4 regions of the Serpentinicella alkaliphila genome follow, and region 4 is predicted to be linked to each of the others. Evidence: riboswitches for the same ligand, from Rfam matches in the RefSeq annotation. Region 4 holds a riboswitch; each other region holds the start of a gene.
What was found. Region 4 has a riboswitch for S-adenosylmethionine ahead of HZR23_RS04505 (homocysteine synthase). Riboswitches for the same ligand answer to the same signal wherever they lie in the genome.

Region 1: another riboswitch for S-adenosylmethionine. It lies ahead of HZR23_RS01660 (hypothetical protein); the one in region 4 lies ahead of HZR23_RS04505 (homocysteine synthase).
Region 2: another riboswitch for S-adenosylmethionine. It lies ahead of metK (methionine adenosyltransferase); the one in region 4 lies ahead of HZR23_RS04505 (homocysteine synthase).
Region 3: another riboswitch for S-adenosylmethionine. It lies ahead of HZR23_RS13815 (trans-sulfuration enzyme family protein); the one in region 4 lies ahead of HZR23_RS04505 (homocysteine synthase).

Annotation. Positions count from the first base shown of each region.
Region 1 covers NZ_CP058648.1:296,292-304,642, forward strand. The annotation lists gene HZR23_RS01640 (MBL fold metallo-hydrolase RNA specificity domain-containing protein) at 1-1,249, shown strand, start outside; gene HZR23_RS01645 (4Fe-4S dicluster domain-containing protein) at 1,392-2,459, opposite strand; gene HZR23_RS01650 (methylenetetrahydrofolate reductase) at 2,666-3,535, opposite strand; gene HZR23_RS01655 (homocysteine S-methyltransferase family protein) at 3,557-5,953, opposite strand; gene HZR23_RS01660 (hypothetical protein) at 5,966-6,658, opposite strand; SAM riboswitch class I at 6,766-6,874, opposite strand; gene HZR23_RS01665 (L,D-transpeptidase family protein) at 6,942-7,784, opposite strand; gene HZR23_RS01670 (FAD-dependent oxidoreductase) at 7,897-8,351, opposite strand, start outside.
Region 2 covers NZ_CP058648.1:666,456-674,806, reverse strand. The annotation lists gene HZR23_RS03450 (response regulator transcription factor) at 1-587, shown strand, start outside; gene HZR23_RS03445 (sensor histidine kinase) at 591-1,784, shown strand; gene HZR23_RS17990 (ATP-binding protein) at 1,727-1,999, shown strand; gene HZR23_RS03435 (GerMN domain-containing protein) at 2,090-2,629, shown strand; gene HZR23_RS03430 (COG2426 family protein) at 2,732-3,202, shown strand; SAM riboswitch class I at 3,262-3,369, shown strand; gene metK (methionine adenosyltransferase) at 3,512-4,693, shown strand; gene recD2 (SF1B family DNA helicase RecD2) at 4,804-7,038, shown strand; gene HZR23_RS03415 (ComF family protein) at 7,091-7,771, shown strand; gene HZR23_RS03410 (TIGR03826 family flagellar region protein) at 7,796-8,206, shown strand; gene flgM (flagellar biosynthesis anti-sigma factor FlgM) at 8,282-8,351, shown strand, end outside.
Region 3 covers NZ_CP058648.1:2,697,491-2,705,841, forward strand. The annotation lists gene alaS (alanine--tRNA ligase) at 1-911, opposite strand, end outside; gene HZR23_RS13805 (trans-sulfuration enzyme family protein) at 1,071-2,231, opposite strand; gene HZR23_RS17320 (hypothetical protein) at 2,527-2,679, shown strand; gene HZR23_RS17325 (IS110 family transposase) at 2,689-3,213, shown strand; partial or broken gene HZR23_RS17330 (transposase) at 3,372-3,688, shown strand; gene HZR23_RS13815 (trans-sulfuration enzyme family protein) at 3,807-4,961, opposite strand; SAM riboswitch class I at 5,033-5,133, opposite strand; gene HZR23_RS13820 (AI-2E family transporter) at 5,200-6,432, opposite strand; gene HZR23_RS13825 (hypothetical protein) at 6,571-6,729, opposite strand; gene HZR23_RS13830 (PRC-barrel domain-containing protein) at 6,770-7,336, opposite strand; gene nifU (Fe-S cluster assembly scaffold protein NifU) at 7,415-7,870, opposite strand; gene nifS (cysteine desulfurase NifS) at 7,872-8,351, opposite strand, start outside.
Region 4 covers NZ_CP058648.1:908,930-917,280, forward strand. The annotation lists gene HZR23_RS04485 (heavy-metal-associated domain-containing protein) at 1-86, opposite strand, end outside; gene HZR23_RS04490 (metal-sensitive transcriptional regulator) at 98-382, opposite strand; gene HZR23_RS04495 (RrF2 family transcriptional regulator) at 546-980, shown strand; gene cysK (cysteine synthase A) at 1,019-1,951, shown strand; SAM riboswitch class I at 2,037-2,145, shown strand; gene HZR23_RS04505 (homocysteine synthase) at 2,278-3,561, shown strand; gene HZR23_RS04510 (iron-containing alcohol dehydrogenase family protein) at 3,604-4,695, shown strand; gene HZR23_RS04515 (MetQ/NlpA family ABC transporter substrate-binding protein) at 4,726-5,547, shown strand; gene HZR23_RS04520 (methionine ABC transporter ATP-binding protein) at 5,568-6,602, shown strand; gene HZR23_RS04525 (methionine ABC transporter permease) at 6,583-7,257, shown strand; gene HZR23_RS04530 (hypothetical protein) at 7,861-8,067, opposite strand; gene HZR23_RS04535 (superoxide dismutase family protein) at 8,258-8,351, shown strand, end outside.

The DNA.
Region 1 (8,351 bases), 610 kb from region 4:
AGATGCTAGAAATAGCTTAAGATACTTTGAATCAGCCTTATATAATCAAAAGTTATACATTAATCCAAGCATTTCAATCCGCTTTAGAGATGCTGGACATATTTTAGGATCATCAATCATTGAAATATGGATTACAGAAAACAAAAATCAAACAGTTAAAATAGTATTCTCAGGGGATTTGGGCAGTAAGGATAAGCCAATTATTAAAAACTTTGAGTATATTGAAGATGCGGATTACCTTATAATGGAGTCAACATACGGAAATAGATTACATGAAAGCAAGGAACAAAGAGTAGAGAAACTAATTAGTATTATTAACGAAACCGTTTTAAAGGGCGGCTCAGTAATTATACCATCCTTTGCCGTAGGCAGGACACAGGAATTAATATATGAACTAAATAAATATTATGAATATAACCAGGACATTGAAATGTTTTTAAGAGTTCCAATTTATATTGATAGCCCTATGGCAATCGCTGCCACCGAAGTATTTAAAAACAATTCTTATTGCTTTAATGAAGAAACTAAAAACTTAATTCTAAGCGGTGACAATCCCCTAGTTTTTGAAAACCTTCATTATGTACGAAGTCATGAAGAATCTATGCGTTTAAATGAAGTTAATTTTCCAAAGGTTGTAATTTCAGCTAGTGGTATGTGTACTGCTGGTAGAATTAGACACCACCTTAAACATAATCTATGGAAGGCGAATAATAGTGTAGTATTCGTTGGTTATCAGGCAAATGGAACTTTAGGTCGTATATTAAAGGATGGTGCTAAAAAAGTAAAACTATTAGGCGAGGAAATAGCTGTTCTAGCTAATATTTATAGTATTGAGGGCTTCTCTGGTCACGCAGATCAACAAGAGCTTTTAGATTGGCTAAGTGGTTTTAAGAAAATGCCTTCAAGAGTTTTTTTAGTTCATGGTGAAGAAGAATCAACAACCACTTTGTCAAAGCTTATCGAAGAAAAATATAAAACTAAGACTATTATTCCAAATATGGGCTATACCTTCCAAATAGAAGATGAGGTCTTAAAATCTTACTCTGGGGAACTTTTAGAGCCTGTAGAAAGAAAAGAAAACATAAAAAAAGAACTTCAGCAAGTATACGACCAGTTTGAAAGCTTAGTAGATAAAACCGATCGCATTATTGATGAAAAGATATTAAATAAAGAATATGATAGTATAAAAAATAAGTTGCTTCAGCTTCAAAAAGAGTTATTAGACCTAAATATACACTTAGGGGAATAACTCACTCTAACAAGTATAAGCTATCCCTATGTTTTAAAAATTACAATGGGCGTCTCAAAATAGATAAATTAATCTAGGCTGAGTAGCCCTTTTGACTACAAATTATCTAGATAAATTTTTCATAGCCGTATAATCAGATAGTCTAATACTTTAACCAACTAGGCTTCTCTTTAATATAAGGTCTAATCCCATGTTTCTTCTCATGAGTCTCCAATATTTCATCTCTTGTACTTTTACAATCTAATATTTTATTAATATTTTCTTCTGGTATATTTTCACTCAAGGGACAGCTAGCCAAACAGATACCACAATCTGTTCCTAGCATCCTCCATCTTCTATAGCATTCTTCAGAATTAATTTTCCAACGCTTCTCTCCTTCAATATCTTCCTGTAGACCTGCAGGTATAGCTTTACCTGGACAAGTTTTTACACACTTCTCACATTCAACGCAGAACTGACTGATACCAAAATTTATTGGGCTATCTGTAACTAGGGGAAGATTTGTTGTAACTACTCCTAATCTTACCCTAGGACCATATTTTTTAGTAATTAACAATCCATTTCTTCCGATTTCACCTAGGCCTGCATCCTTTGCAATTAGTGGTGCAACTACTAGATAATTACCATCCATATGATTTCTTGCATCATATCCAAGCTCCCTAATGTAATAAGATAAAACCATACCTATGATTGCTGTGTCAATATAACCCTTTGTCGTTGCTATGGCTTCAGAAAGTTGAGGGGCTCTATAGATCATTTCCTTATCCATTTCCACTGCGAATACAATTCCATACTTATGGGTTTTATCGATTACTTCACCATAGTTTTCTTTATGTCTACCCCTATGAGAATAATAATGATATTCCTTCATTTCTGTAACTCCCACAAGTTTAGCATTATATAACTTTCCAATCCCTTTAATTTGTTCTGTAATATCCTCAATATTAATAGGGGTATTATTACATTGTTGTTTTTCTCCTTCAGAATACTTCTTTATATCACCTAGAAAACGAAAACAAGCATCTACAATAGGCGAACTTATAGGGCTATACGTTGCTGTTCCTTCACTTCCCATCTGAGGCATAGATCGGAGAGTATCATCGATTTCTTTCATATGCGGATTGCGATTGTAGTAGTCAATATATTCTGGCGCGCCTTTTTCATAATTCATCCTAGAAAAAATTACATCCCTCTCATCTATCCTTTTCATCCAATATACCCCCTATATTTAACAGCTAAATGCAATCTTGTAAATTATTACTAGCTCATAAATTTTACTATACAACCAAACTAATTCCAATAACAACTATCTATTTACCATAGTAACAATTACGTAGTATTCTGACAGTTTTTTGCAAATAAAAAGGGGGCACCCTTTTCCAACGACTAATTAAATAGTTTTGAAATAGCCCCATTTTATTTTAATTTGCTTTGTTCAATTATTTCTATAACCATATTTGTATCCCCTAATGGCATTATGTGAATACCCTTGGATATATTTTTTAAATCTTTAACCAATTCAGCAGCGATCTTAACTCCTTCTGCTCTTCCACCGGACTCCATTCTTTTTTGTGTCCACTCAGGTATATTAATTCCTGGGATGTTATTTGATACATGTTGAGTCATTTTGTAGCTTTTAAGTGGTAGAATTCCTGCTAGTACAGGTACTTTAAAGTATTTAATTTTGTCCATAAAAATCGCTAAATCTTCAGGATTATAAACAGGTTGGGTTTGAATAAAGTCTACTCCCTTTTCTATTTTCTCATGAAGCCGTTCAATTTCAAGGTTTAAGTTTAATGCAGTAGGATTGGCTGCAACCCCAACAGCAAAATTTGTTTTTTCATTCAAACTAGTTCCTGCCATATCATAACCTTTATTAAGGGTATTCACTATTCCAACTAAACCTACAGAATCCACTTCAAATACCGGTGTTGCCTTAGGATGATCACCTCTTTTAGGTTCGTCCCCGGTCAATATTAATAAATTGTTAATACCAAGAACCCCTGCTCCTAAAAGTTCTGATTGAAGAGCAATAACATTTCTATCCCTACACGTTAAATGAAAAATTGCGTCTATATCTGTTTCTTTTTTTATCTTATAGCTAAGTGCAATTGCACTTGTTCTCATATTTGCCATTGGTCCATCTGTTATATTTACTGCATCAACAATACCTTTTAATTGATTTACTGACTCAATTAGCTTTTCAGTATTTATTCCCTTTGGTGGTTCTAGCTCTACAGTTACTAAGAACTGCTTTGATAATAATTTTTCTTTGAATCTATTCATTAAAACTCCCCCATTTTTCTTTTACTTGTTAATAATTAATTTAGCTTGTTTTACAGCTCCTATTGCATCTGAAGAATAAAAGGCGCCAATTGTATTAGCATATTCTTCTGTTACTACTGCTCCTCCAATTAAAACGGGAATAGATAGTCCTTTACTTTTTAAGCTTTCCGTAACTATTTTCATTTCATTCATAGTGGTTGTCATAAGTGCGCTTAGACCTATAATATCAGCCTCTTCTTTTAAAGCACATTCTATTATCCTGTCTGAATCCACATCTTTACCTAAATCTATAACCTTAAACCCATGATTTTGTAGCATTATTGAAACAATATTTTTACCTATATCATGAATGTCGCCCTTTACCGTAGCTAGAACTATTGTTCCAACATTGCTTACTGTACTTCTATTTAACTCCTCTTTAAGTTCATTAAAAGCCTTTTGGGCTGCCTCAGCTGAAAGTAAAAGCTGCGGTAAAAAATATATCTGTTTCTCATATTTATTTCCTACATCTTCAAGAGCAGGAATTATACAATTATTTACTAAATCTAAAGCCCTAAATCCATTAGCCTTTAGTTCATCTATAAATAAAGGAACACTATTTTTATCCCCAGAAACAATTGCCTTTGTTAACTTATCAATGATCTTTACTTCATTAACTTCAATAGTTTTTTCTACAACCTTTTCATCATTAAATGATTCAACAAATATTTTTGCATTAAGGTCCTTACCAGTTAAAACATCAGCACTTTTTATAACTTCCCACATTTTATCTATATATGGATTCATAATAGGCATATCAAGTCCCGCATTTAATGCCATTCCTAAAAATGTGCTATTTAAAATAGCTCTATTAGGCAACCCATGGGATATATTACTTATACCTAAAACCGTTTTTACCCCTAGCTCTTTCTTAACTAATTGTATAGCTTTTATTGTCTCTAATGCGTACTGTTGTTGAGCCCCTGCTGTTAATACCAAAGTATCAATAAAAATATCTTGTCTTTTTAATCCATACTCTAATGCCCTATTAACTATACGCTCTGCAATCACAAACCTTTCCTCTGCCTTTTTTGGAATACCCTTTTCATCCAAAGTTAGACCTAAAATTGCTGCACCATATCGCTTCGCTAGTCTTAGCACTTTATCTAAATGCCTTTCTTCTCCATTAGTAGAGTTTATCAATGGCTTACCGGCACATGCCTTTAGACCTTCTTCCATCGCTTCGAAATTTACAGTATCTATTGAGAGGGGTGCATCAATGACTCTTTGTATTTCATATACTGCGTTTCTCATTACGCTACTTTCCTCTGTTAGATTTACCCCTACATTCACATCAATTATATTTGCATTAGACTCTACCTGTTTAATAGCCTCTTCACATAGCAAGCTAAGGTTATTATCTTTAATCGCCTGTGCTAAATATTTTTTAGCAGTGGGGTTAATACATTCACCGATTACTCTAGTCGGAAGTTCCTCTGTAATAATTAAGGTTTTCGTTACACTTGCTAGCTTTGTAAATTGTTTTTCTTCTTTAACTATAGGTCTAAGATTTTTAACTTTATCCTTTATTATCTTCATATGTTCCGGAGTGGTACCACAACAGCCACCAATTATATTGGCGCCGGCATTAATTAAGTCTTCAACGTAGCTAGCCATTTTTTCTGGAGTCAAATCATAGTAAGTTATACCATCTATATATTTAGGTAATCCTGCATTAGGTTGAGCAATAATATATTTATCCGTTACACTACTCATCCTTCTTACTATGTCTATCATCATATCCGGCCCAAAACCACAGTTCACACCTAGTATATCTACTCCCAACGCTTCTAAAACTGTTGCTACAGTTTCAGGATCAGAACCAGTTAAAGTCCTCATCTCAGTATTGAATGTTAAAGTACAAATAATAGGTACATCCCCAGCATCCTTAACTGCTATTATTGCTGCTCTAGCTTCCTGTATATCTGAAATTGTTTCTATATTAATTATATTAACTCCAGATTCTATTAATACTTTGGCCTGCTCATAAAAAACTTCGTACGCCTCGTCGAAACTTAGATCGCCTACTGGATACATAAGTTTACCCGTAGGCCCTATATCACCGGCTACTAAAACTTCCTCTCCTGCCATTTCCTTGACTAATTTAACTGCTGCTCTGTTAATTTCCTCTACTTTGGACTGTAAATTATATTCTGCTAATTTAATTCTGTTTGCTCCGAAGGTATTTGTTTGAATAATGTTACATCCAGCATTTACATATTCCTTATGTATTCTTTTAATAACTTTCCTTTTATCTAAATTGAATTCTTCAGGGCAACCTGTTGTTAAGCCGTTCTTCTGAAGCATCGTTCCCATCGCTCCGTCGAAAACTAAAATCTTTTCATTAAGTAAATCGTACAACTTTTGTCTTTTCACCATTTCACATCCTTCTTATCTTTTAAGACAGCTATTTTCATACCTATATATACAGTCATTTTTATTACAAGTATTACATTTATTATTAGTTTTAATAATCTTATTACCTTTTGTCCAACCAACTATAGCTGTAACAGACTTCCTTGGAATCATAATATTTGTTTCTGTTACATGTATCCCAAAGTTATCTGCCTTAAGGTTTAATAATAACTGTTTTTGAAAATCTAAAGTAAAATCCCCATAACCAGGGCTAAATCTATCTGTCAGTATATATTCTTGTTCCGAAGCTTCTAATATAATGAGTTGGTTTACATATTCAGTAGCCTGTTCCGCAGCATCAGAGCCAATAGCGTCAAATATCAATGCCTCTGTATACTCACCATGGCTGAAACATAAATCAATATGGTTTTGTATATCATTACCTATTGTTACTGCCAAAATTGAAGCATAGTCACAACCCTTTAGAAGTGTAGCTATATCCTCCGAATGTATTTTAAAATCAAATTCATCAAACAAAATATTACTTCCCTTAATCCCTTTAATCCTACTCGTCCTATATTCTCCGACTGGCTCAATTAGCTCATATGAATTACTGATAGATTTATCTATTAACTCATCTAAATGTATAGGAATGTCCATTCCGTTTTTGTAACCTAAATATCTTAATATCTCATCCTTATTAAGCTGAATATTAAATTTATGCGACACTTTTTATTCACCACACTTGTTCTATTAAGTATTATTGATTTTTTCTCTTGTTAATATAAATAATAAAGCTACCTTTCCCAGGGAAAAGTAGCTCGAGCTTATATCCTCCCTCATCTTCCAGAACTTATAGTTCTGCTGGAATTAGCACCTTTCATTGAAATCAATGTAGGTTGCCGGGTTTCGTCGGGCCAGTCCCTCCACCTCTCTGGATAAGAATTAAATTCTAATTGTTTGATTATTTATAATATTCTAATATATTAACGTATATTAGTCAAATCTTTTTTTAAGGCTCTCTAACATCAAAATATTGATCTCTGGCTAGTATTAGGGCATCATAAGTATCCACTCCTGTAATTCCATCAGCCACTAAATTAAAATCTCTCTGGAAATTCCTAACTGCCTCTTGAGTAGCCTGGTCATATACACCATCAACCTCACCCTCATAATACCCTAGTGTGCGTAATATAGATTTTACTTCAAATACATCTGGTCCCGGGGAACTATCAACGTCTAAAATTCTCCCTGTAAAAACCTCTCCTGTAATTTTTACAGGTGTTCCAAGAGGCACAATATCGTAAAGTTCATTTACTTGTTCATTAAACATCCTTATACAACCTCTACTAGCAGCCTGCCCAATAGATTCAGGATCGTTTGTTCCATGAATTCCATAGCCACCCCAAGGCACATTTAATCTCATCCACCTAGTACCAAATGGGCCCCCTGGGTTTCTAGTTTTCTGTATAATTTGCCAATCCCCTACAGGTGTTGGTGTAGATGGTGCACCAACAGCAACCCTGTATGCGTTAATAATTTCTGTAAATCTTTTTAAAGTAAGTACCTTTCTATCTAAATCAATCTCTATTGAATACCCCTCAGGTGGTATAGGGTACTGTCTCTCAGGACTAAGGCCTATAGCATTCCAAGTATCGGGGTCAACTATTCCATCTGGATTTAGTCCATATTCTGTCTGAAATGCTTTTACACTTTCATATATATCCTCATCATAAATCATATCAATAGGTCCATCGTAAAAACCTAGTTCTGTTAGCCGCTCCTGTACATGCATTACGTCTGGACCTTCCATGTACGGTAGAAGCAACCTTAAATATCTACTACTTACCTTCATTTCGCACCCCTCCTTATATTATATAGTACGTGACAAAATTTAAAAGTTTACAAAATATAAAGTGAGCATTGCTAAATTAGCAATGCTCACTTTAAGGGGAGTAACTATATTATTATTTTAAAGCTGCATTTCTTCCTGCTATTTTACCAAATACAATGTTTTCTGTCGTATTATTCCCTGCCACACGTCCTGAACCGTATAGTCCACCAACTATTTCTCCTGCAGCATATAGCCCTGGAATAGCTACACCATTAGTATCTGTTACCTGCGCGTTTTCATTAATTGTAATACCAGCCATTGTATAATGTGACGATGGTCTAACTTCTACACCATAGAAAGGCCCAACAGTAACTTTTCCTACAGTTCCTCTTCCAAACTCATCAACTCCATCATTAAATGATTTAATTGATTCTACTACAACTGCTGGATCTAGCTCAAGCTTTTGAGCTAATTCTTCGATAGTTTCCGCTTGAATCATTCTGCCCTTTTCAATGGCTGCCTTTCCATTACTAGTTTCTGCAACTTCAGAATCGAAAATTACATATCCTACTCTGTCTTTTTGTGCTA
Region 2 (8,351 bases), 240 kb from region 4:
AGGCCTTAAAAACCTTTGCAAGTGATGGCTTCGATTTTATAATTCTTGATTTAATGCTTCCCAAAATCGATGGTATTAGTTTGTGTAGAATTATAAGGCAAAAAAGTAATGTACCAATAATTATGCTTACAGCTAGAGATAGTGATATAGATAAAATTCTAGGTTTGGAGCTAGGGGCTGATGATTACATGACTAAGCCCTTTAATACTAGGGAGTTAATTGCAAGAATAAGAGCTATAAAAAGGCGATTGGAGTCAAAAACGAGTCTAGTTGATAAGGTGGAAGGAGAATATGCTGCTGGAGATTTGCATGTAAATGTTAATTATAGGTCAGTGAAAAAGGATGGGCAGGAAATAGATTTGACTCCAAAAGAATTTGAGATATTAGAGCTACTAATAAGAAATAAGGGGAGAATATTTCCTAGAGAAGAAATATTTCAAATAATTTGGGGTGAACCATGTTATGATACAAGAACTATAGACGTTCATATTAAAAACCTTAGGGAAAAGCTTAAGGATCCAGATGATGAGGAAATTCCTATGATTCAGACAAAATGGGGAGTAGGCTATTATTTTAGGAGGGATTAAATTTTGTTAGCAACAATTAGACGAAAGCTTATGATCATATATATTGTCTTAATAATGGTCCCTTTGCTATTAGTAAACTACTTATCTACTGCAAATATGAGAACTACCATCTTTAGAGACATTGAAATGAATCAATTAAAGACCGCAAATATACTATCAAATATTGCTAGGACTAATATCAATGATTTAATTGAGTTAAAGATGGCGATTAAACAATACCCTATACCTATGGATGGCCGTGTTATAGTCACAGATAATAATATGTTAGTCATCTCAGATAGTTTTAATTATTTTGAAGGTAGTCAAATTAATAATGCTGAAATAAGGGGTGCTTTAATTAAAGAGGAGAGACAGGGCTACTATTTTCAGGAAAAGAATATACTGCATACGGCAGTTCCTATAATAGAGGCTAGAGGTGAAGATAGATTTGTACTAGGTGCAGTGCTAATTTCGACATCTATGGATGAGCCCTTTACTCAAATAGAAGATTTTAGAAGACGATTAATGGGACTATCCTTTGGCGCTGCTTTTATAGGTTTTCTTGCTGCCCTTTGGGCAAGTAGAAGGATGGCAAAGCCAATTGAAGAACTTTCAAGAGTGGCCATTTTAATTGGCCAAGGTAATTTAGGTGAGGAAGTCAATATTACTTCTAAAGATGAAATTGGAAAGCTATCAGAAAATTTTAATAAAATGAGTAAAGAGCTACAGCGTATAGATAGGGGAAGAATGCAGTTTATTGGAGATGTGTCCCATGAACTAAGGACCCCCTTAGCTTCTATGAAAGCATTGATTGACTCTCTTTTATATGGTGAAAATGACATAGCAGTATATAAAGAATATTTAAGGGATATGGATAGTGAAATTGACAGATTGGCTAGTCTTGTTAAATCCCTATTAAACCTTACTAAAATTGAAGAGGTCGGCATTAACAAAGAATTTGTCCCTATACAAAAACTTATTAACAACTCAAATAAAGTAATATATCCACTTGCTGAAAAATTACAGGTTAAAATAGATATTAGCATAAATGATAAAATAAGTGTTAGCTGTGATGAACAAAATATAATAGAGGTACTTATAAATCTTATTGATAATGCAATTAAATATATGGATGTTAAAAAAGTTTTTCATATGTTAAGATTTATGATAAAAAAGAAAAAGAAGATTACTTTGTTATTGTTGAAGATAATGGGGTAGGAATAGAAAAGAAGGATTTAGATTTAATATTTGAGAAATTTTATAGGAGTGATTTTTCAAGGTCACGGGATACAGGTGGAGCAGGGATTGGTTTATCAATTGTTAGCAGAATTATTTCTGTTCATAAATGGACTATTGGGGTAGAAAGTGAACTTGGAAAAGGGACTAAAATAATAATTAAAATTCCTAAAAAATCTTTTAGAGAATCTTTATAATTTCTTTACAATTCTTTATACTAACTTTAAATTTGAGTTTTATAATATAAATGTACAATAAATTATAAACAAAAAGAGAGGAGCATAATAATGTTTAAAAAATTAGGAGCTTTGTTATTAATTTTTATAATAGTTTTTAGTTTAGCCGCATGTTCTACTAAAAAGGATAATCCACCCCCAAACGGAAATGATGTTGTAGTGGACCCTGATCCACAAGAGAGTGAAGAGGTAGAGGCAACTGTTTATTATGTAAGTGAAGAGTACATTATGACAGGAAGCGGAGAGCAATTAATTCCGACACAAAGGGTAGTTAAAATAGGAAAAGAATCCTTAGAAGAAGCGGTAATTGCTGAGCTTCAAAAAGACCCTGAGGAAGAAGAAATAACTACTATGATACAGGATATTAAAGTTATAAGTGTTGAGACATCAAATAATATAGCATATGTAAATTTATCTAGTGAAGGACTAAATTCAGTAGGTGGTTCGTTACAGGAAATAGCTATAATATCTCAAATTGTATATACATTAACAGAGATTGAAGGTATTGATAAGGTACAAATACTTGTAGATGGTAGTAAAAGAGAAACTTTAATGGGACATATAAGTATTGATACGCCAATAGGAAGATGATATAAACAAATATAAATTCTTATGAAATAAGGCTCTAAAAATGGAGTCTTATTTCTTTTTTGATATCCCCCTTAATATAATAGTAAAAATGGAGGGGATGCTTTGGAAACATTATTTGAGCTAATAAATAAAGAACTGTTAATAATATTAATAGCAGCTATGCCATTAATGGAATTAAGGGCAGCTATTCCAATAGGGGTTTCCCTAGGGATGAATCCTATTCATGCAACAATATTAAGTATTATTGGGAGTATATTGCCTGTACCCTTTTTACTAATGTTAATAAAACCTATTGCTAATTACTTTAAAAAAGTAAGGCTATTCAAATTTTTTATTAATAAAGCAGTTAGACGAACCTTAAGGAAGAGTGATAGAATTAAAAAATATAAAGTTATAGGCTTAATGTTATTTGTAGCAGTACCATTGCCGACTACAGGAGTATATAGTGGTTGCTTAGCTGCAATACTATTTAATATACCTTTTAAATATGCTTTCCCAGCAATTGCTATAGGAACATCAATAGCTGGTTTAGGTATGTTTATATTAAGTTATGTAGTGGTAAATTTATGGTAGGAAAAGCTTGACAGTAAATTTGTATGATGATATTATATAGCCAATTGAAAAAATCTTGATCCTTATCAAGAGCGGTGGAGGGATGGGCCCGATGATACCCGGCAACCATAGGCAGAAATGACGTATGGTGCTAAGTCCCACAGAATTTTTATTCTGGAAGATGAGGAGACGCAAAATATGCGGCCTCTTCTTGTGTGGAAGTGGTTTTTTTATTGTTAATTTGCTAATTCCAACTAGAGTCTAGGTTTGAATAGAAGGAATTAAAAAGGGTATAGTAATAAAAGAAAAAGTAAATGGGAGGTTTAACGAATGAAAAGATTATTTACTTCAGAATCTGTTACAGAAGGTCATCCGGATAAAATTTGTGATCAAATTTCAGATGCTGTTTTAGATGCCATATTAGAACAAGATAAAAATGCTAGGGTAGCATGTGAAACATCTGTAACTACAGGATTAGTTTTAGTAGCTGGAGAGATTACTACTAATTGTTATGTGGATATCCCTAAGGTAGTTAGGAAAACTATAGAGGAAATAGGATATACAAGAGCAAAATATGGATTTGATAGCGATACTTGTGCGGTGCTTACTTCAATTGACGAGCAATCAGCTGATATAGCAATGGGTGTAAACGAAGCATTAGAAAGTAAAAAAGGTGAAATGAATGATGAGATTGAAGCTATTGGGGCGGGAGACCAAGGTCTTATGTTTGGATTTGCTTGTAACGAAACTCCTGAATTAATGCCATTGCCTATTTCCTTAGCTCATAAGTTATCAAAAAGATTATCAGATGTAAGAAAAAATGGGACTTTAGAATATTTACGTCCTGATGGAAAAACTCAGGTTACTATAGAATATGACGGAGATAAGCCTAAAAGAGTAGACACGATCGTTATTTCAACGCAACATGGCCCAGAAGTTGACCAGAAAACTATCGAAAAAGATATGATTCAACATGTAATAAATAAAGTAGTACCAAGTAACCTATTAGACTCAAATACTAAGTATTACATAAATCCAACGGGAAGATTTGTTATTGGTGGACCTCAAGGTGATGCAGGATTAACAGGAAGAAAAATAATAGTTGATACATATGGTGGATATGCTAGACATGGTGGTGGGGCTTTCTCTGGTAAAGATCCAACAAAGGTAGATCGTTCTGCTGCTTACGCTGCAAGATATGTAGCTAAAAATGTAGTTGCAGCGGGATTAGCAGATAAATGTGAAATTGGACTTGCTTATGCCATAGGTGTTGCTAGGCCGGTATCTGTTTTAGTTGAAACCTTTGGAACTGCAAAGGTTGCGGAAGAGAAAATTGCAGAATTAGTGCAAAAACATTTTGATTTAAGACCGGCTGCAATCATTAGGGACTTAGACTTAAGAAGACCAATATATAGACAAACAGCAGCATATGGACATTTCGGAAGAACAGATATTGATTTACCTTGGGAAAAAACAGATAAAGCTGAAATTTTAAGAAAAGAAGCATTTTAATTAATATCCATAAAATATGAGCCTGGTGTTTATGCGCCAGGCTTTACTTATAGATTTTTGTGCTATAATTAAATAATATATCTAACGAAAGTTTTTAGGAGGGCACTAAAGTGATTGAATTAGAAGGCCAACTGGTTGAAATTATATTCTCTAATGATACTAATGGATATACTGTAGCCAGTCTGCTATTTGATGAGGATGAAGTTACTATAGTAGGATATATGCCTACTGTCAAAATAGGTGATAAGTTAGCACTTAAGGGAAAGTGGACTATGCATCCCATATATGGCCAACAGCTAGAGGTAAATCAATATAGACTTGTTATGCCCTCTACGGAAAATGAGATAGTTTCATATTTATCCTCTGGGATGATTCCAGGGGTAGGTGAAAAAATGGCTAAAAGAATAGTGGATCATTTTGGCCTAAAAACTATAGAGATATTAACTAAATCACCTGAAAAACTTCTAGAGGTTTCTGGGATTGGAAAATCAAAGCTAGTAGGAATTAAGGAAGCTTTTCTAGAGCAGCACGAATTACGTGAAATTATTTTATTTTTGAATAAGTATAATATTCCTACAAACTATGGGGTAAAAATTTATAAAAAGTATGGTGGACAGACTATAGATATAATTCAAGAAAATCCCTACAGGCTTGCGGAAGAAATACGGGGTATTGGATTTAAAACAGCAGATGAAATAGCTAGAACCCTAGGTATTCCCTTTGACTCAAAGTATAGAGTTTACGCAGGTACTAGGTATATAATTAACGCCTTTAATTTAGAAGGACATACTTATATCCCCGGAGAGATATTGGTTGAGAGGGCTAAGAAACTATTAAATGTGAAAGAAGATTTAATAGAAGAAGCAGTACAATACTTAGCTTTAGATCAAAAGATTCAATTAGAGAGGCTGTGTGACGAAATAATTGTTTACTCTATGCCCTATTATTATGCTGAAACTAATGTATGTAAAAAAATTATAGAGTTGTCTAAGGTAGAATTAGACGAACAAAAAATTGATAAAGAAAAGGTAATCGAAGAGCTAGAAAGTGTAACTATATCTTTAGCAAAAAAGCAAAGAGAAGCTATACTTCAAGCAGTTGAAAATGGTATTTTAGTTATTACTGGTGGTCCTGGAACAGGGAAAACTACGACTGTAAATACATTGATTAAAGTATTTGAAAAATTTAAGCTGAAAGTTATTTTGGGAGCGCCTACTGGAAGAGCTGCTAAGCGAATGACTGAGGCAACAGGTAAAGAGGCAAAAACAATCCATAGACTGCTAGAGCTGGGTTATGTCGGGGACGATGTAGAGATGACTTTTAATAGAAATGAAGAAAACCCCCTAGACTGTGATGTCTTAATTATAGACGAAGTATCTATGGTAGACATATTGTTAATGAATAGTTTATTGAAGGCTATAGCTCGAGGGACGAGAGTTATTTTAGTTGGGGATGTGGATCAGTTACCTTCGGTTGGTGCTGGTAATGTTTTGAGGGATATAATTGAAAGTAATATAGTTAAGGTCGTAAAACTAGATGAAATATTTAGACAGGCCCAAGAAAGTATGATAATAGTTAATGCCCATAAAATAAATCAGGGTCTCTATCCTGAATTGAATGTAAAAGATAAGGATTTTTTCTTTATGTCTAGGTTTGATGAGGATAAGCTCTTAAATACGTTAGTGGAACTGACGACTGATAGATTACCAAAGCATTATAAAATAGACCCAATGAAGGATATTCAAATATTAGCACCTATGAAAAAAGGTCGAATAGGAACAGTAAATCTAAATAAGCAGCTGCAGCAGTATTTAAATCCGCCTAATAAAAATAAGAAGGAAAAAACCTTAAAGGAAAAGTTATTTAGAATAGGCGATAAGGTAATGCAAATTAAAAATAACTATACTTTAAAATGGCATAATATTGATCCGGATGCAATAGAGCAACGGGGTGAAGGTATTTTTAACGGGGACATCGGTTATGTTTTTGATATTGATAAGGATGAAGATAAACTAACCATTGTATTTGATGAGTGTAGACTTGTAGAATACGATTTCTCCCAACTTGATGAAATAGAATTGGCTTATTGTGTAACTATACATAAAAGCCAAGGGTCGGAATTCCCAGTTGTGGTAATTCCTATGGGTTGGGGACCACCGATGCTACTGACTAGAAACCTACTATACACTGCGGTTACAAGGGCTAAAAGTTTAGTAGTATTAGTTGGGAATGAGAAGTATTTAAAGAGCATGGTCGATAATAATCAAATTACAACTAGGTATTCGGGTTTGGACTTTAGATTGAAAAAATTTCATGATTTTCATATGAATATAAAGAATAATTAAAAAAGAGGAAAATGTCAAATTATGTAGAATTTATTTAATTGGGTGATAGAAAATGTTAATTGATCAATTACTTGATTATTTTGATGTATTACTAGACCTCATATATCCTCGAAATGTCAAGTGTATAGTTTGTGGCGAGGAGTTAGTTGGAAGTGACATATTCGACATTTGTAAAGTATGCTATAGTAAAATTGAGTTTGTATATGGCTATGAAGACTCTTTAGATTTTTTATCCTTTGAAAGAATATATGCTGTAGCCATATATAAAGATGTTGTTAAGAAGATGATATATAATTTAAAATATTACGATAAAGTATACATTGCTAAAACCATAGCTGAATTAATGAAAGAAAAATTAATTGAATATAATGTTGAATTTGACGTAATAGTAGCCGTCCCACTACACTTTACTAAGGAAAAGCGGAGGGGCTATAATCAAACCCATTTAATATGTAAGCACCTTAAAAGGCTTTTAAATAAAAAATATAAAGCAAGAGTCATTGAGAGAATAAAAAATACAGAGGATATGAATAAGCTTTCTAGGATACAAAGGTTTGAAAATATAGAGGGTGCTTTTATAGTTAAAAACAATGAAGCTATTAAAAATAAAAGAGTGATTTTAGTAGATGATGTATTGACTACAGGGGCTACAGCAAATGCTTGTAGCAAAGTATTAATTGATGCGGGAGCTCAGTCGGTTAATCTATTAACCTTTGCAAGAGGATATTATTAGATATATTTAAAGGGAGGATAATTTATGGACTTAAGGAACTGTTCTAAATGTGGTAGAGTATTTTCTTATAATGGCTTTGATATGTGTTCTAGATGCTCCAGTAATACTGAGGATGATTTTAAAAAAGTTAAGGAATACTTATACGATAATCCTGGAGCCTCTGTAACTGAAGTTTCAGAGGGAACAGGGGTAGCCGAAAAACAAATTTTAAGGTTTTTGAGAGAAAATAGAATAGAAATTAGAGAAGAGAATAATTGTTTACTAGATTGTGAAAGATGCGGCGTTCCTATAAAATCCGGTAGATTTTGTGAGAAATGTGTTGCAGAGCTTAAAAAAGAGTTTCAATCTGTCATGAAAAAACCAGAAGACAAGAAACCAACGACTTCGAGCAATAACAATCGAATGTATGTTGCAGAAATGAGAAAAAAAAGATAAATAATTGTAAAGAAAAACCTCAATTTATCCGATAATAGTTGTAGAAGACTAAATATGGAAAGTTGAGGTGTTTTTATGAAGATTTTTAATAATCCGAACGTACAAAAAGTCATGAATATATATAATAAATCTAATAGCAAATCTG
Region 3 (8,351 bases), 1.5 Mb from region 4:
CTTCTTAAAACATAGCCTCTACCTTCATTACTTGGTAATATACCATCACTAATCATAAAAGTAATTGATCTTATATGGTCAGTTATTATACGTATAGATATATCCGTTTGGCTATCCTCGTTATATTTTTTATTTATATTTTCGCATACAGTATGTAGTATATGCTTCATAGTATCTATTTCAAAAATAGAATCTACTCCTTGCATAATACAAGCAACTCTTTCTAATCCTGCACCAGTATCTATATTTGGATTAGGAAGTGGATTGTAGTTACCTTCCTCATCTCTATCAAATTGAGTAAATACGTGGTTCCAAAACTCTACATATCTATCACAGTCACAGCCCGGCTTACAGTTAGGATCATTACAACCGTAAACTTCTCCACGATCAAAATATATTTCAGAACATGGTCCACATGGTCCAACACCGATTTCCCAGAAGTTATCTTTTTTTCCTAGTCTAACAACTCTATCTGGGGAAAGTCCTATAGTATTAACCCAAATATCGTAAGCGTCATTGTCATCCTCATAAATTGTTGCCCAAAGTTTATCAATAGGCATTTCTAGGTGCTTAGTAACAAATTCCCATCCCCATTGTAAAGACTCAATTTTAAAATAGTCTCCAAATGAAAAGTTTCCAAGCATTTCAAAGAAAGTAGCATGTCTTGCAGTTTTTCCAACGTTTTCAATATCACCTGTTCTTATACATTTTTGACAAGTAGCCATTCTTTTTCTTGGTGGTACTTCAGTACCTGCAAAATATGCTTTGAGTGGTGCCATACCAGAGTTTATTAATAGTAAACTCTTATCGTTTAATGGTACTAATGGAAAACTCTGTTCTACTAAGTGCCCTTTTGATTCGAAAAAGTCCAAAAATAGTTTTCTAATTTCATTTAATCCTTTTTTCTCCATGCTTGTAGCCTCCTAGCTAATTTTTAAACAGACAAAAACCCTCAGGCCAGTTTTGCTGGCAGAGAGTACAAAATTTTCATTCAATTTATTTGCATTATATAGAATAACCTATATTTTGTCAATATATAGCTATTAGTTAGGATTAAATAAATTATTTGTCTATTTTTTACTTATTATTTCGTAAGCCTTATTAAATGCATTATTAAAATCTTCTATAATATCCTCTATATCTTCTAATCCCAAAGATACCCTTACTAGATTACTAGTTACGCCTAATTTTAACCTTTCCGCCTCAGGAATCGACGCGTGGGACATCTTAACAGGATAGGATACTATAGTTTCTATTCCACCTAAGCTCACAGCTACAGCTGGCAGAGTAAGTTCCTTAAGAAATGCCTTAGTAAAGCTTTCTGATTCCATTTTAAAGGATAATACAGCCCCAGCCCCGGATGCCTGGGAATAGTGTATATCTCTATTAGGGTGACTTTCTAGTCCAGTGTAGAATACCTCAGTTACAGCCTTATGATCGGATAACCATCTAGCTAACTTATCAGCACTACTTTGCTGATAGTCCATACGTACTTTTAATGTTTTTAGACCTCTTAAAAGAAGCCAACTATCCTGAGGTCCTAGTACGGCACCGACAGTATTTTGTATCCTATAAATTTTCTTAGCCAAACTTCTTTCATTTACAACTACTAGTCCACCTATAACATCACTATGCCCACCTATAAATTTCGTAGCACTGTGAATTACTATATCAGCCCCTAATTCTAAGGGTCTTTGTAAATATGGAGATAAAAATGAATTGTCCACCATTGTTATGAGATTAAATTCCTTTGCAATGTTAATTGCACCTTTTAAATCTGTAATTTTAAGTAGAGGATTAGATGGTGTTTCTAGATATAAGCCTTTTGTATTTGTTTTTATATTTTTTCTAATTTCTTCAAGGTTTTCAGTATCAACAAAGGTTGCTTCGATACCGTGATCTTTTAATTGAGTAGTACATGCCCTATAGGTTCCACCATAAATATCTTTACAAACTAAGAGGTGGTCTCCTGCTGCAAAGGTTAACAGAACTGACGAAATAGCAGCCATACCTGAGGCAAAGGCATATCCATAGGTTCCACCCTCTAGTAAAGCTATTGTTTCCTCTAGACCTTTCCTTGTTGGGTTGCCAGATCTAGAATAATCGAATTCACCCATATTATCTACATCTTCTTGATGAAAAGTAGAAGCTTGATATATTGGTAGACTCAAGGCCCCCGTATGAGGGTCCTTACTACCACTATTACATATTAATTTCGTACCAAATTTCATATAATCACCTTGTATAATGAAAACATAGGGGAAGTCATTATACATTTTCCTTTCTAGATTATTTTCTATATAATCTTTATAGGCGCTGTGGATTAGTTTGTTCACCTACGGCAGCTGTCCCTATACAGCCGACTGTTTCTTTTGAGGCTATAACCACAGCTCTATGTTCATTTGTTAATTAGTTAGATAACGCTTTGACGTTTTATATATAGCAAGGATACATTTAACATAGGGTTTGTGGAAACATAGCGTACTATATTTAAGGAGTTGATTACTATGTTATTTGTGGGCATTGATGTTGCCAAAGCTAAACACGATTCTTTGTATCTTAGACTCTGATGGTGTTATTCATACTAATTCTTTACGTATTTCTAATTCTAAGGAAGGTTTTGATACCCTATATTCTTCTATCCTTTCTGCTCTTACTCCAAGAGTATTAACAACGTAAAAATAGGACTTGAATCAACAGGTCATTACAAAGACAAATATCACAAATTATCTGTATTCCAAAGGCTTTCAGGTCACCATCCTAAATCCATTGGCTACTAATCTTTTCCGTAAGGCTCAAACCCTTAGGAAAACTAAAACAGATAAGACCGACGCTAAGGTCATTGCAACTATGCTCTTTACTGATGAATCTAAATCCTATTCACCAGTATCATATCAGATTCAGGAGCTAAAGTCACTAACAAGACACCGTCATAGAATGGTTAGTTACCGTTCTAGACTTAAACTTTCAGTTAGTCGCTTAATAGATATCATTTTTCCTGAATTGCCAAGCTTATTTTGGTCTATACACCAAAGTTCCGGCTATGCATTATTAATTGAATTACCAACCCCCGATAGTATTTACAACTGCAATCTGACAAAGTTGACAAACCTAATAAGAATGACCTCTAAAGGTAAATATAGCAAAGAGAAAGCAATTGCTTTAAAAGAGCTTGCTATCAAATCTATTGGGTCAAGCAATCGCTCTCTCTGACCTTCGAATTACAACAAACTATTCGCCTCATACAATCTGTACAAACAGAAATAGATGCATTAGATAATCAAATTAAATTAGTCGTACAAGAACTCAATACCCCACTCATTACTATTCCTGGCATTGGATATACTCTAGCTGCCATTATATTAGCTGAAATTGGTCATATTGATCGTTTCTCCAACCCACTAAACTTCTTGCATTTGCAGGTATGGATCCTTCTACTTACCAATCTGGGACTTACAATGCATCTAAAACTCCAATGGTTAAGAGAGGCTCTACATACCTTAGGTGGGCTATTATGCAAGCATCTAGACTTGTTGCTATGCGCGATAAAGTCTTTAGTGATTATATGGTCAAAAAGCGTTCTGAAGGCAAACACTTCAATGTTGCCAGATGCCATGTCGGTAAAAAGTTAATTAGGGTAATTTACTACCTCCTAAAAAACAATACTGCATTTGTTCCACAAGTCTAATTTAATCTATTTTTTTCAGAGCAACTGAGTTGCTCTGTTTGTCATGCATTTTTTTGTAATAGATGTCTTTAAAATTATTTTCTTCATGACTTCTTTAAATACGAAATTTTTCTTGACTTCATATAGTTAGTCTCATTGCCCTTTCTAAATCTTTTATTAAATCCTCTGCACACTCTATACCAACTGATAGTCTTAATAATTTGTCATTAACTCCAATAGCATCTAAAATGTCCTTAGGTATAGCACTATGAGTCTGAACCATCGGATAGGTAATTAAGCTCTCTACACCACCTAAGCTTTCAGCAAAGGAAATTATTTTAACCCCTTCTAATATGGTTTTTACTAAACTTACATCCTTTACAGAGAAAGAAAGCATAGAACCAAACCCAGAAGATTGGCTTTTACATATATCATGGCCAACATGGTCAGGTATTCCCGGGTAGAATACTTCCTCTACATTTTTATTTTGTTTAAGCCATTCTACAATTTTAAAGGCATTTTCCTGTTGTTTTTCCATCCTTATACCTAAAGTCTTAATTCCTCTTAAAAGTAACCAACTGTCAAAGGGTGCTAGTACTGCCCCAACGGTCTTTTGAATTAGCTTAATTCTTTCAGCTAATTCATCATTTTCCTTAAGTATAATTGCACCTGCTAATACGTCATTATGTCCTCCTAGAAACTTTGTCCCACTATGAACAACAACATCTGCTCCTAAATCTAGTGGTCTTTGAAAATACGGGGTTAAAAAAGTATTATCTACAATTAATAAAATATTTTTTTCTTTCGTAAATTTTGATATCTCTTTAATATCAGATATTTTCATCATTGGGTTTGTTGGAGTTTCAATGAAAACAGCCTTAGTATTTTCTTTATATGCATTATATATATCATTTAGGTTGCTAGTATCTACATAAGTAAATTGTAATCCATATTGCTTACAAAGTAACTCCTCGAATATTCTATATGTTCCCCCATATAAATCATTTGAAACTATAATATGGTCATTTGACGAAAAAACATTAAACAAATTTGCAATTGCAGCCATTCCTGTGGAGTAGGCAAAGGCAGCTTTCCCACCTTCTAAAATAGCTAGAGTACTTTCAAGCTTTTGTCTTGTAGGATTACTTTCCCTAGAATAATCGAATCCGGTAGATTGATTTAAACCTATATGTTTAAATGTTGCACTTTGATAAATAGGATAACTAATTGCCCCTGTACTTTCATCAAATGATAGATCACCGTGCACTAAATTTGTAAATATGTCTAATTTCATATTAAAGCACCACCCTTTTAAGTTTTTTGTAATAAAAAAACTCTTACTTAGGATAGTAGAGTTTTTAACCTCTCTTATCTTTCAGTTTGCACTGTAGGATTTAGCACCGTACACACTTGTGTTGGTTGCTGGGTTTCATAGGGCCTATTCCCTCCACCACTCTGAATAAGAGTTTTTTTATAAAATTTTAAATATTATGAAAATTATATATGTTTAATTCAAGTTAGTCAATATATTTTTAATGACTGGCTATGAGTCTAACAAAGTGTTTAAATACTACCTTAATAATAGCTGCTACTGGCACTGCTATAAGTAGACCAAAAACACCTAAGTACTTTCCGCCTATAATTAAAGCTAAAATAATAAACACTGGGTGTATTCCAACACTCTCACCTACAATTTTAGGAGATATTATACCGCTTTCGATTTGTTGAATTATAGTGAAGGTTATTATAACCCAAATGGCTTTCATAGGACCATCCATTAGTGCAAAAATAACACCAGGAACTATACCAATAACTGGTCCGAAATAAGGTATAATATTTGCTATGCCTGCAATTAAACCCACTATAATAGCAAATTCTACTCTTAGAATAAGTAGAGCTATAGTTGTCAAAATCCCAACAAATAAAGCTACAGTTAACTGCCCCCTAATAAAACTAACTAAAATACAGTCAATATCCTTTGCTATACTTATAGTTTGTTTTCTTATAGATTTTGGAATTAATAAAATTAATGACTTTTTAAATTTATCCTTATCCTTTAGGAAATAAAAGGATAGGATTGGGATTAGAATTACTCCTATTATTTTCGATAAAAATCGTATTACTGAATCAGTAACAGTTGCAAAAAAACCAAACACGATACCTTGCAAACGATTAATATTCATTCTTAAAATTTCTTTTACGTCATCTAGCTCCTGTGGCAAATTATTAACATTTCTATTAAATTTAGAGTAAATATTATTTATATAATCATAAGCCCCATTGCTATATCTAGGCATAACATCAATTAGTCTTTTAACTTCTTCACTAACCTTTGGTACTATAGTTATCGATAAGATAATAAATACTAATATTATTGCTAGATATACCAATAAAACTGCCCATAGCCTACCAATACCCTTATCATTTAAGTATTGAACTACTGGATTTAAAACATAGGCTAATATAATCGCAAATATAAATGGAGAAATAGTTTCATAAATCACATTTCTTATATTAAATAAAAACACAATTGCTATTAAAGAAAGAATAATTGCAACTGTATAAAATACTTGTTTTCTTCCTATATTAACTCGTCTATCCCTATCTATATATCTATTTCCAATTTGAATTAAATAGTAAAGTAGTGCACAAATAAGTAAAAGTAGTACTATTTGTGTAATAAAGCTAAAGAAGTCCGCTAAAAACCCTTGTTTAGTTATATTTCTTATACTATTTGAAAAAGTTTCTATTGTAGCGAAGAACAAGTAATCCCCCTCCTTCCAATCTCTCTATAATATAATATACAATTTTCATTTTTATATTATTAACCTTCCCATTTTTTAATATATACTAACAGCAAAAATTCTTTTAATCTAAAAAGCAGCCTTTAAGCTGCCTTTTAATTAAAAGAAATTCATATCTCTAGTTGCAGAGGATAACATTTTTCTTCCCTTTTTCATCATTCTTCTTCTGTCTTTTTGACTCATTTGTGACATGGCATACATACCAAGAGCTGCGCCTATTAATCCACCAGTTAATACTCTAGAAGACATTCCTCTCATATTTCACTCACCTTTCTTTTAAAGTTAATAATATTTTTCGTCAAATATCACTATCTATACTAAATATATTTTTAAATCCTCCGCCATAATCAAATATTTGTTCTTCAATTAATTCATTCACAATTATCCTATTACAATCATAATTATATTTAGCCAAATTACTATCTAAAGGTAGAACTGAATAGCCATTGTATAGATCCGCAAAAAGACCCTCGCTTAATACTAATCCCATGATTCTTCCATTATTAATATTTAAGATCATATCTTTAACTACACCTATTAACTCCTGATTATTTGAGTAAACCTCAAAGCCAATCATTTTTATTGGTTTTTCAACTAATTCGTAAATCTCTGGCCTCTGTTCAAATGTTGTGATACTTTTATCATTTAAGGTAACAATAGAATTATTGATTTCAATTATTTTATTGAAGCATAGAATTTTACAGTTTTTTTTACTCTCTTTTTTCAAATAGTTATTCTTAAGCAATAGTGCAATTACATAATTGCCTTTACTGGCAATTACTAAATCATTTACTGTATATCCTAAGGATTGATTATTTTTGCTTTTAAGTTCTAATCCTAGTAGCTCACTTCCTTTTATAATCATTAGCATCCCTCTTTATTATTCTGTCTACATTGTATTTTTTGATTTTAAATAAAAAAAATGCAGGCATTGCCTGCATTTTTAGTTACAATTTTCTACTTCGTCTTCAATATCGTGATGATGATCGTGGTCTTCATCAGGATCGAATCCTTCTAACTCTTCAAAATGTAAATTATTACTTTTTGCATAATCATATATAGCTGCTTTTACAGCCTGCTCAGCTAAAACAGAGCAATGCATTTTAACCGGTGGTAAACCATCTAAAGCCTCAGCAACAGCTTTATTTGTTAAGCTTAAAGCTTCTTTTACTGACTTACCTTTAATTAACTCTGTAGCCATACTTGAAGTTGCAATAGCTGAACCACATCCAAAGGTTTTAAATTTTACATCTACTATAATATCATTCTCTATTTTTAGATATATTTTCATTATATCTCCACATTTAGCATTACCAACTTGACCAACCGCATCAGCGTTTTCTATTTCTCCAACGTTTCTAGGATTTGTAAAATGATCCATTACTTTTTCTGTATACATATTATTTTCCTCCTTTTACTTTCTCATATAATGGTGACATTTGTCTAAGTCTATCAACAATAGGTGGTAGTTTTTCTAAGACATACTCAATTTCCTCATCCGTCGTAAAGTCACCGATAGTTAATCTTAAAGAACCATGTGCTATTTCATGACTTAAGCCAATTGCCATTAAAACATGAGATGGATCTAAGGAACCAGATGTACAGGCAGATCCACTAGAACCAGCAATACCAACCATATCTAAACTTAATAATAAGGATTCACCTTCTATGAATTCAAAGGAGATATTTACATTCCCCGGTAATCTTTTAGTTGGATGTCCGTTAACTTGAGAGTAAGGTATTTTGCTTAATAAATTATCCATAAGCTTAGTTCTTAAAGCTAGTAAACGATTTATATGTCCATCTAAACTTTCATGGGCTAATTCTGCAGCTTTACCGAAACCTACAATACTAGCTACATTCTCAGTACCAGCTCTTCT
Region 4 (8,351 bases):
ACTCCATTTAGTTCCCTTAGAGCTTTTTCCACTCTATTAACACAATGTCCACAACTCATACCCTCAATTATTAATTGCTTTTTCACACTAGCTCCTCCTATTTCATAAGTTTTTTTACTATTTTCAACAAATCCTCCATAGCCTCATCGTTCCCTGACTGAATTTGTTCTTTTACACAATTTTTAAAATGACTTTCCATTAAAATTAATTCAATGGCTCCTAAGGCAGACCTAGATGCTTCTATTTGATTTATAACATCGTCACAATATGTTCCCTTTTCAACCATGTTTTTAATTCCTCTAATTTGTCCTTCTACTCTATTTAAACGATCTATAATTGATTTTTGAACTTTTAATGATTCCTCTGTAGGCTTTTTTTCCAATATTTTTCACCTCTCTCTCTATATATTATACTATACCCCCCTACTGTATTTCAAATGCATAAATATAATAAATAAAATTTGGTAAAACTATTGACAAAATCATTTTAAAGTCATATTATATTATTAATCTTATAAGTTTAGTATGTTTAGGTGGTGTTATATTTTGAAAATATCTACAAAAGGAAAGTATGGTCTAATTGCAATGATTGACTTAGCCTTAAACTCTAATGGAAGTTTTATACCTCTTAATGTCATCGCTGACAGACAAAATCTCTCAACTAATTATTTGGAGCAACTATTTTCACCTTTAAAAAAAGCTAAGCTTGTTAAAAGTGTAAAAGGCGCTCAAGGCGGGTATACATTAGGTGATAGTCCAGCAAATATTACTATAGGCTCTATTTTACGGGCTCTTGAAGGCAACTTATCTGTAATAAATAATCAGAATTTAGATAATACTATTGAGCAATGCCTAAATATACACTTATGGCAAAAATTAGACGCAAATGTCAATGAATTTATTGATAATATAACTTTAGAGCACTTAGTAAGCGATTATAAGAAAATGTTTGATGATTCAAGTTTTATGTTTTATATTTAACGACTTTTAATACATTAATAATAAATAGGAGTGGTCTTATGAATATTAAAAAGAATCTTACTGAATTAATTGGAAATACGCCCCTGCTTGAGCTAGAAGGTTTTGCAAAGGCTAATAACATTCCTACTACAATTATTGGAAAATTAGAATATTTTAATCCAGGGGGAAGTGTAAAAGACAGAATTGGATTTGCTATGATTAAAGATGCAGAAGAAAAAGGACTGATCAATAAAGATACAGTAATAATTGAACCTACTAGTGGAAATACTGGTATCGCTTTAGCCTTTGTGTCAGCCGCTAAAGGTTATAAGTTAATTTTGACAATGCCTGAGACAATGAGTATTGAAAGAAGAAATTTATTAAAAGCATTAGGCGCAGAACTAGTTTTAACACCTGGTCCATTAGGAATGAAAGGTGCTATTGAAAAAGCTAAAGAATTAGTAAGTGAGACAAAAAATGCATTTATGCCACAGCAATTTGAGAATCCAGCTAACCCAAGCATTCATAGAAATACAACAGCTGAAGAAATTTGGAGAGATACAGATGGTAAAGTAGATATATTTATTGCTGGAGTAGGTACAGGTGGGACAATAACTGGTGTAGGTGAAGTTTTAAAACAGAAAAACCCAAATATTAAAATTATCGCTGTAGAACCAACCGACTCTCCTGTATTATCTGGTGGTAATCCTGGACCTCATAAAATACAAGGTATTGGAGCAGGATTTGTACCGGCTATTCTAAACACAGGAATTATTGATGAAATAGTTAAAGTTAGTAATGATGATGCATTTGATGCTACAAGACGTATTGCTAGTAGTGAAGGTCTATTAGTTGGGATTTCTTCTGGTGCTGCTGCTTTTGCCGCAGAGCAGGTTGCTAAAAGACCAGAAAATAAAGGGAAAAACATTGTTGTACTCCTTCCTGATACGGGAGAAAGATATTTATCTACTACACTTTTTCAAGTTGAGTAACATTTGGCAAAATTTTAATTAAAATAATTTATTGACACTTCTGAAAATTTAAAGTAATATTAATTAACAAATAAATTAAATAATTTTCTCATCTAGAGAGGTGTAGGGACTGGCCCAATGAAACCTCGGCAACCTTCATAATTTCGTTTATGAAAGGTGCCAATTCCAGCGTTAAAAATAACGAGAGATGAGAGAGGCTTTTGAATCTTATATTTTTGGTGCAAATATATATTCAACCTCTTTCATCTATTCAAAAAAGATGATAGAGGTTGTTTTTATTTTCAGGTTTTCTGAAGTTAAAATATATATTTGTGAGGAGAGATAGAATGAGTGAGAAAAAATTAAAGTTTGACACTTTACAAATCCATGCAGGACAACAGGTAGACCCTACTACAGGTTCCAGAGCGGTGCCTATTTACCAAACTACCTCTTATGTTTTTAAAAATGCAGAGCATGCTGCCAATTTATTTTCTTTAAAAGAAGCCGGAAATATTTATACTCGCATTATGAATCCTACCAATGACGTACTAGAACAAAGAATAGCTGCTTTAGAAGGAGGAGTTGGGGCCCTAGCAGTTTCCTCTGGTCAGGCTGCAATTACTTACTCAATATTAAACATCGCGTCAGTTGGAGATGAAATTGTTTCAGCAAGTACATTATATGGCGGAACTTATAATTTATTTGCAATTACATTACCTAAATTAGGTATAAACACTAAATTCGTAAACCCTGATGATCCGGAGAACTTTAGAGGGGCTATAAACGAAAAAACAAAAGCAATTTATATTGAATCCATTGGGAACCCAGGTATTAACTTAATTGATATTGAAGCCGTTGCTAATATCGCACATGAAAACAATATTCCTTTAATTGTTGATAATACTTTTGGAACACCATATTTAATCCGCCCTATTGAATTTGGTGCAGATATAGTGGTTCACTCTGCAACTAAGTTTATCGGTGGTCATGGTACTTCTATAGGTGGTCTAATAATTGATGGTGGAAAATTTGATTGGGCAAAAAGTGGCAGATTCCCTGGATTTACAGAACCTGACATAAGCTATAATGGAATTCGTTATGCACATGACCTAGGCCCTTTAGCTTATATAATTAAGGCAAGAGTTCAGCTTTTGAGAGATACTGGCTCAGCAATAAGCCCATTTAACTCATTCCTATTGTTACAAGGTTTAGAAACTCTTTCTTTAAGAGTTGAGCGTCATATATACAATACAAAGAAAATTATTGAATTCTTACTTAAACACCCTAAAGTTTCTTGGGTTAACTACCCTAGCCTAGAGGATAATAAATATCATTCACTTGCTAAAAAGTATTTGCCTAAGGGGGCAGGATCCATATTCACTTTTGGTATAAAAGGTGGGGTTGAAGCAGGTAAAACATTTATAGATAGCTTAGAAATTTTCTCCTTACTAGCTAATGTTGCTGATGCAAAGTCTTTAGTTATTCACCCAGCAAGTACAACTCATGCACAGCTAAGCGAAGAAAATCAAAGAGCAGCTGGGGTTACCCCTGATATGATTAGACTTTCTGTTGGAATTGAAGATGTTGAGGATTTAATAAATGATCTAGACCAAGCATTAAATAAAGCTTAAAATTGCGTATCTTCTTATACTTGCTTAGAAAGGTGATGACAAATGGGAACTTTACAAGTTCAAGGGTCTCCAAGCTATTATGCCTGTGAATTGAATATTTTAGATAACCTCGAAGAGTTATTATTGAGGTATAGATTTAAAAGTGGTGTAGTACTTCATGGTGAAAAATCTTGGGCAGTTACAGAGCCATATTTTCCAAAATTTAAAGAAATTCCTCTTTTATTTGAAAGGTATAATGGTGAATGCTCTGAAAACGAGATTCAACGTTTAACTGAAAAATATATAAATAAGGGTTTTGATTTTATTGTTGGTATTGGTGGTGGTAAGGTTATTGACCTAGCAAAGGCAGTAGCATTTGAAATAAATAAGGATGTTATTCTAATTCCTACATTAGCTTCTACCTGCGCTGCTTGGACGCCTTTAAGTGTTATTTATAATGATTATGGGGAATATGTCAAATATACTATTTTTCCTAGAAATAATTTGATGGTACTAGTAGAACCAAGAATTCTACTAAACTCCCCTACGAATTACCTTAAAGCAGGTATTGGAGATACTCTAGCTAAACTATATGAATCCGTTGCATTAACAAAGCATATTGAGAGTCCTAGGCTTCCAATTCAACTTGCTTTAAAAACTGCCGAGGTTATTCAGGAAGTTCTTCTAAAATATAGTCAAAGAGCACTGTTTGACTTAGATAGAAGTTTTTTATCGGATGAATTATTAAAAGTATTCGAAACTATTATAGTTGCTGGTGGATTAGTGGGCGGTCTTGGTGATGAATACGGTAGGATTGCTGCAGCTCATTCCATACACAACGCATTAACTAAATTCACCGAAACACACTCTTTGCTTCATGGAGAAAAGGTTGCCTATGGTATATTGGCACAATTGTCTCTTGAAAATAAATTTGATGAAATAGAAAGACTAATTCCTTTTTTTAAAAATTTAGATCTTCCCTATAGTCTAAATATAATTGGGTTAGATGTTCATCGAGAAGAAGTACTAAATACTTTAGCTAAAGCAACTTTATCTCCTGGAGAATCGATTCACTTTATGAAAGGAAGCTTCTCAGAAGAAGATATTATAGGAGCTATTGTAAATCTAGAAAATTTTATACAACAAATTAATTAATTGCATTACATTATGAGAGGAAGATTAAAAATGAAAAAATTATTAATTGCTTTATTATCATTAACATTAATTATCGCTTTGACTGCTTGTGGAAAATCAGCCCCTACTACACAGGGCCCTACACCTTTAAGTGAAACATCTCTAGTTGTAGGAGTAACTGGAGGTCCACATGAGGAAATAATGGAGAAAGTAAAAGAGCTTGCTGCTAAAGAAGGTTTAAATATTGATGTTAAAGTATTTTCTGATTACGTAATTCCAAATATTGCATTAGCTGAAGGAGAGCTTGATATAAACAGCTTCCAACATAAGCCTTATTTAGATAATTTCAAAGGTGAACGTAATTTAGATTTAGTTGAAATTGCAAAAACTGTAATTTTCCCAATGGGTATTTACTCTGATAAATTAACTGATATTAGCCAATTAGCAGAAGGTTCAAAAGTAGCATTACCTAATGACCCAACAAATGGAGCAAGAGCATTAATTTTATTTGAATCTGCAAACTTAATTAAACTTGCAGAAGGTGTTGGTGCTCAAGCAACAGTTCAGGACATTGTTGAAAATCCTTTAAACTTAAAGTTTATTGAATTAGAGGCATCACAGCTTCCAAGACAATTAAGTGAAGTAAGTGCAGCTGCCATAAATGCAAACTATGCAATCGAGCATGGATTTGTTCCTACTGAAAACTCTATTTTCTTAGAATCAGGCGAGGCACCATGGGTTAATGTAATCGCTGTTAGAACTGAGAATAAAGACGATGCTGTGTTAAACAAGTTTATATCAATATATCAATCTGAAGAAGTTAGACAATTTATTGTAGATAGATTCCAAGGCTCTATCATTCCAGGGTGGTAAAATAGAAGAGGTGAATAAAATTGATTACTTTAAAAAATATATTTAAAACATATAAAACTAAAAATAGTTCATTAGTTGCAGTAAACGACGTCTCTTTAAATATATCAAAGGGAGAAATCTTTGGTATTATTGGTTATAGTGGTGCAGGTAAAAGTAGTTTAATCCGCTGTGTAAACCTATTAGAAAAGCCAGATAAAGGCCAGGTTATTGTGAATGGTCAAGATCTTACACTTCTCACAGAGAAGTCTTTAAGAGAAGCCAGAAAAAAAATCGGTATGATTTTTCAAGGATTCAATCTATTAAAAACCGCAACAGTATATGAGAATATCTCTCTTCCTCTTAAGTTAAGTGGTTTTTCTACATCGGAAATTGATCGTAGAGTTGATAATTATCTATCTATTGTAGGCCTAGAGGATAAAAAGTTTGCTTATCCAAACCAATTATCCGGTGGACAAAAGCAAAGAGTTGCTATTGCAAGGACCCTAGCCCACGAACCTGAAATAATACTAAGTGATGAGGCTACCAGTGCCCTAGATCCTGAAACAACAGAATCAATTTTAGAACTTCTACTAAAAATAAACAAAGAATTTGGTATTACTATTTTATTGATTACACACGAAATGTCAGTGATACAAAAAATCTGTGATAAGGTTGCTGTTATGGAAAATGGTAATATAGTGGAGCAAGGATGTGTATTAGATATCTACTCACATCCTAAACATCCAACAACAAAGAAATTCATTAATAGCTTATTTCCTAAACAAATATCGCCTTCTGTATTAGATTCATTAAAGAAAAGGGGACCAATTGTATCTTTATCATTTGTAGGCAGTTCTGCTGATAAGCCTTTATTAGCTACTTTACCTACGAAATTTAATGTTTTTCCTAATATTTTATCAGGGCATATTATTCAACTAAAAAAAGGTCCTTTTGGAAAAATTATAGTTTCGTTACAAGGTGATACAAGTAATATATCTGAATCTATAATTTATTTGAAAGATCAAGGTGTTATAGTGGAAGGAGATGAGCTTGAAAATGTACTCCAATTTAGTTAATTTCTTTGATAGGTGGGGTCCTGTTATTTTTAAAGCAACAGGTGAAACTCTGCAAATGGTTTTAATTACAATAACTATTTCATTAATTATTGGCTTGCCTTTAGGTGTTCTATTAATACTAACAAGGCCAGGTAAACAATATGAAAATAAATTTGTATATCTTACATTAAACTCGATTATAAATATGATTCGATCAGTACCATTTATTATTTTATTATTTTTCTTACTACCATTTACTAAATTTTTAGTTGGTACTTCCATAGGAGTAAAAGGCGTTCTAGTTCCTCTGGTTATATATACCTCCCCTTATGTAGCTAGATTAATGGAAAACGCCCTTCTTGAAGTAGACAGTGGTGTTATTGAAGCCTATACTTCTATGGGAATTAGCCCAAAGGATATTATTTGGCACGTTTTAATCAGAGAAGCAAGACCTTCAATTGTTTTAGGTATGACAATTGCAATTATAGGCTTAATAGGGGCCACAGCTATGGCTGGTCTAGTTGGTGCAGGAGGACTAGGTGACCTTGCTTATAGATATGGACATTTAAGATATCAAACTAGCGTTATGCGTTCTACAGTATTAATTCTAATATTACTTGTACAAAGTATTCAGACATTTGGAAATAGATTATCTGCAAAGCTAAAAAAAGATTAAAACTTCGGGATTTTCCCGAAGTTTTCTTATAGTAGATGTTCACTCTTACTTTTAATCTTTCTCCTCTTTATCCTATCCACTCCATCTGTTCTTATTATTATCATTAAGTAGATTTTTATTAAATCCCATTCTTTTAAACCATCTAGCAACTGAATTTGATAGGCTGAAATATTCTACCCTTTATGTTTATATAAAAATCGTGCCTTAATAAACTTAGCTAGAGTACTACTCTAGATTTTTTACTATAAGCTAAATGTGGATTCTTAGGTCCTTAAGAATATAGAACATCCATTGTTTCTCATGAAACATTTCGACACACCAGTTAAGGCTGGTGGATTCCTATGGAGTAAATTGTAGATATATGTGCTCCTAAAAATTGAAAGTAGATATGCTGTCGAACAACCATTCCGCAACCGTATGAAATAGAACTACTAATATCCCTTTAACCCTTCAATTAAATTAAGGTTGGGAAATTAAGGTTAGTTAGGAAATACTCCACAGACAGTAGATGCTTGATGTCCAAAGATAACCTATAGCATTGTAGTTAAGGTCTCCCTTTAAGAACTTTTAGCTTAAATTTCCTGTTTTCACCTTTTTTAGCGTTTAAGTTAATCTATCAATATAATTTTTTAATACTTGCCCATCATCAGCCTCACACTTAATAAGCTTAGTCTGTTCATTATTAAAATTTTTTAAATGAACCGTAAACATGTTATCATCATCATCTACTTCATATAAAATGCATCTGTAACCTTGATCATAATACTCTTTAAAATTTTTAATAACTGGGGAATCAAAGTTAATATTCATCTCTTCATACCCTCTCTTTTTAATAATTTGATATGCATATTCTAAGCAAGAGTATAAGCTAAGCTTATTGGTAATGCCAATTTATATATAGAATTATCATTATAAACCTTATTTATACATAAAAAGTATATAATTTTAAAATCACCATGTCTATTAAATAACATATTATTTAATAGAAAGGAGTGCTTTTATGAATTCTTCAAAATTTTATCAGCATATAAACAAAAGAGATATTTCAGTTGCATATCTAATACCAAGCCCTTTATATCCAGAAATAACGGGCG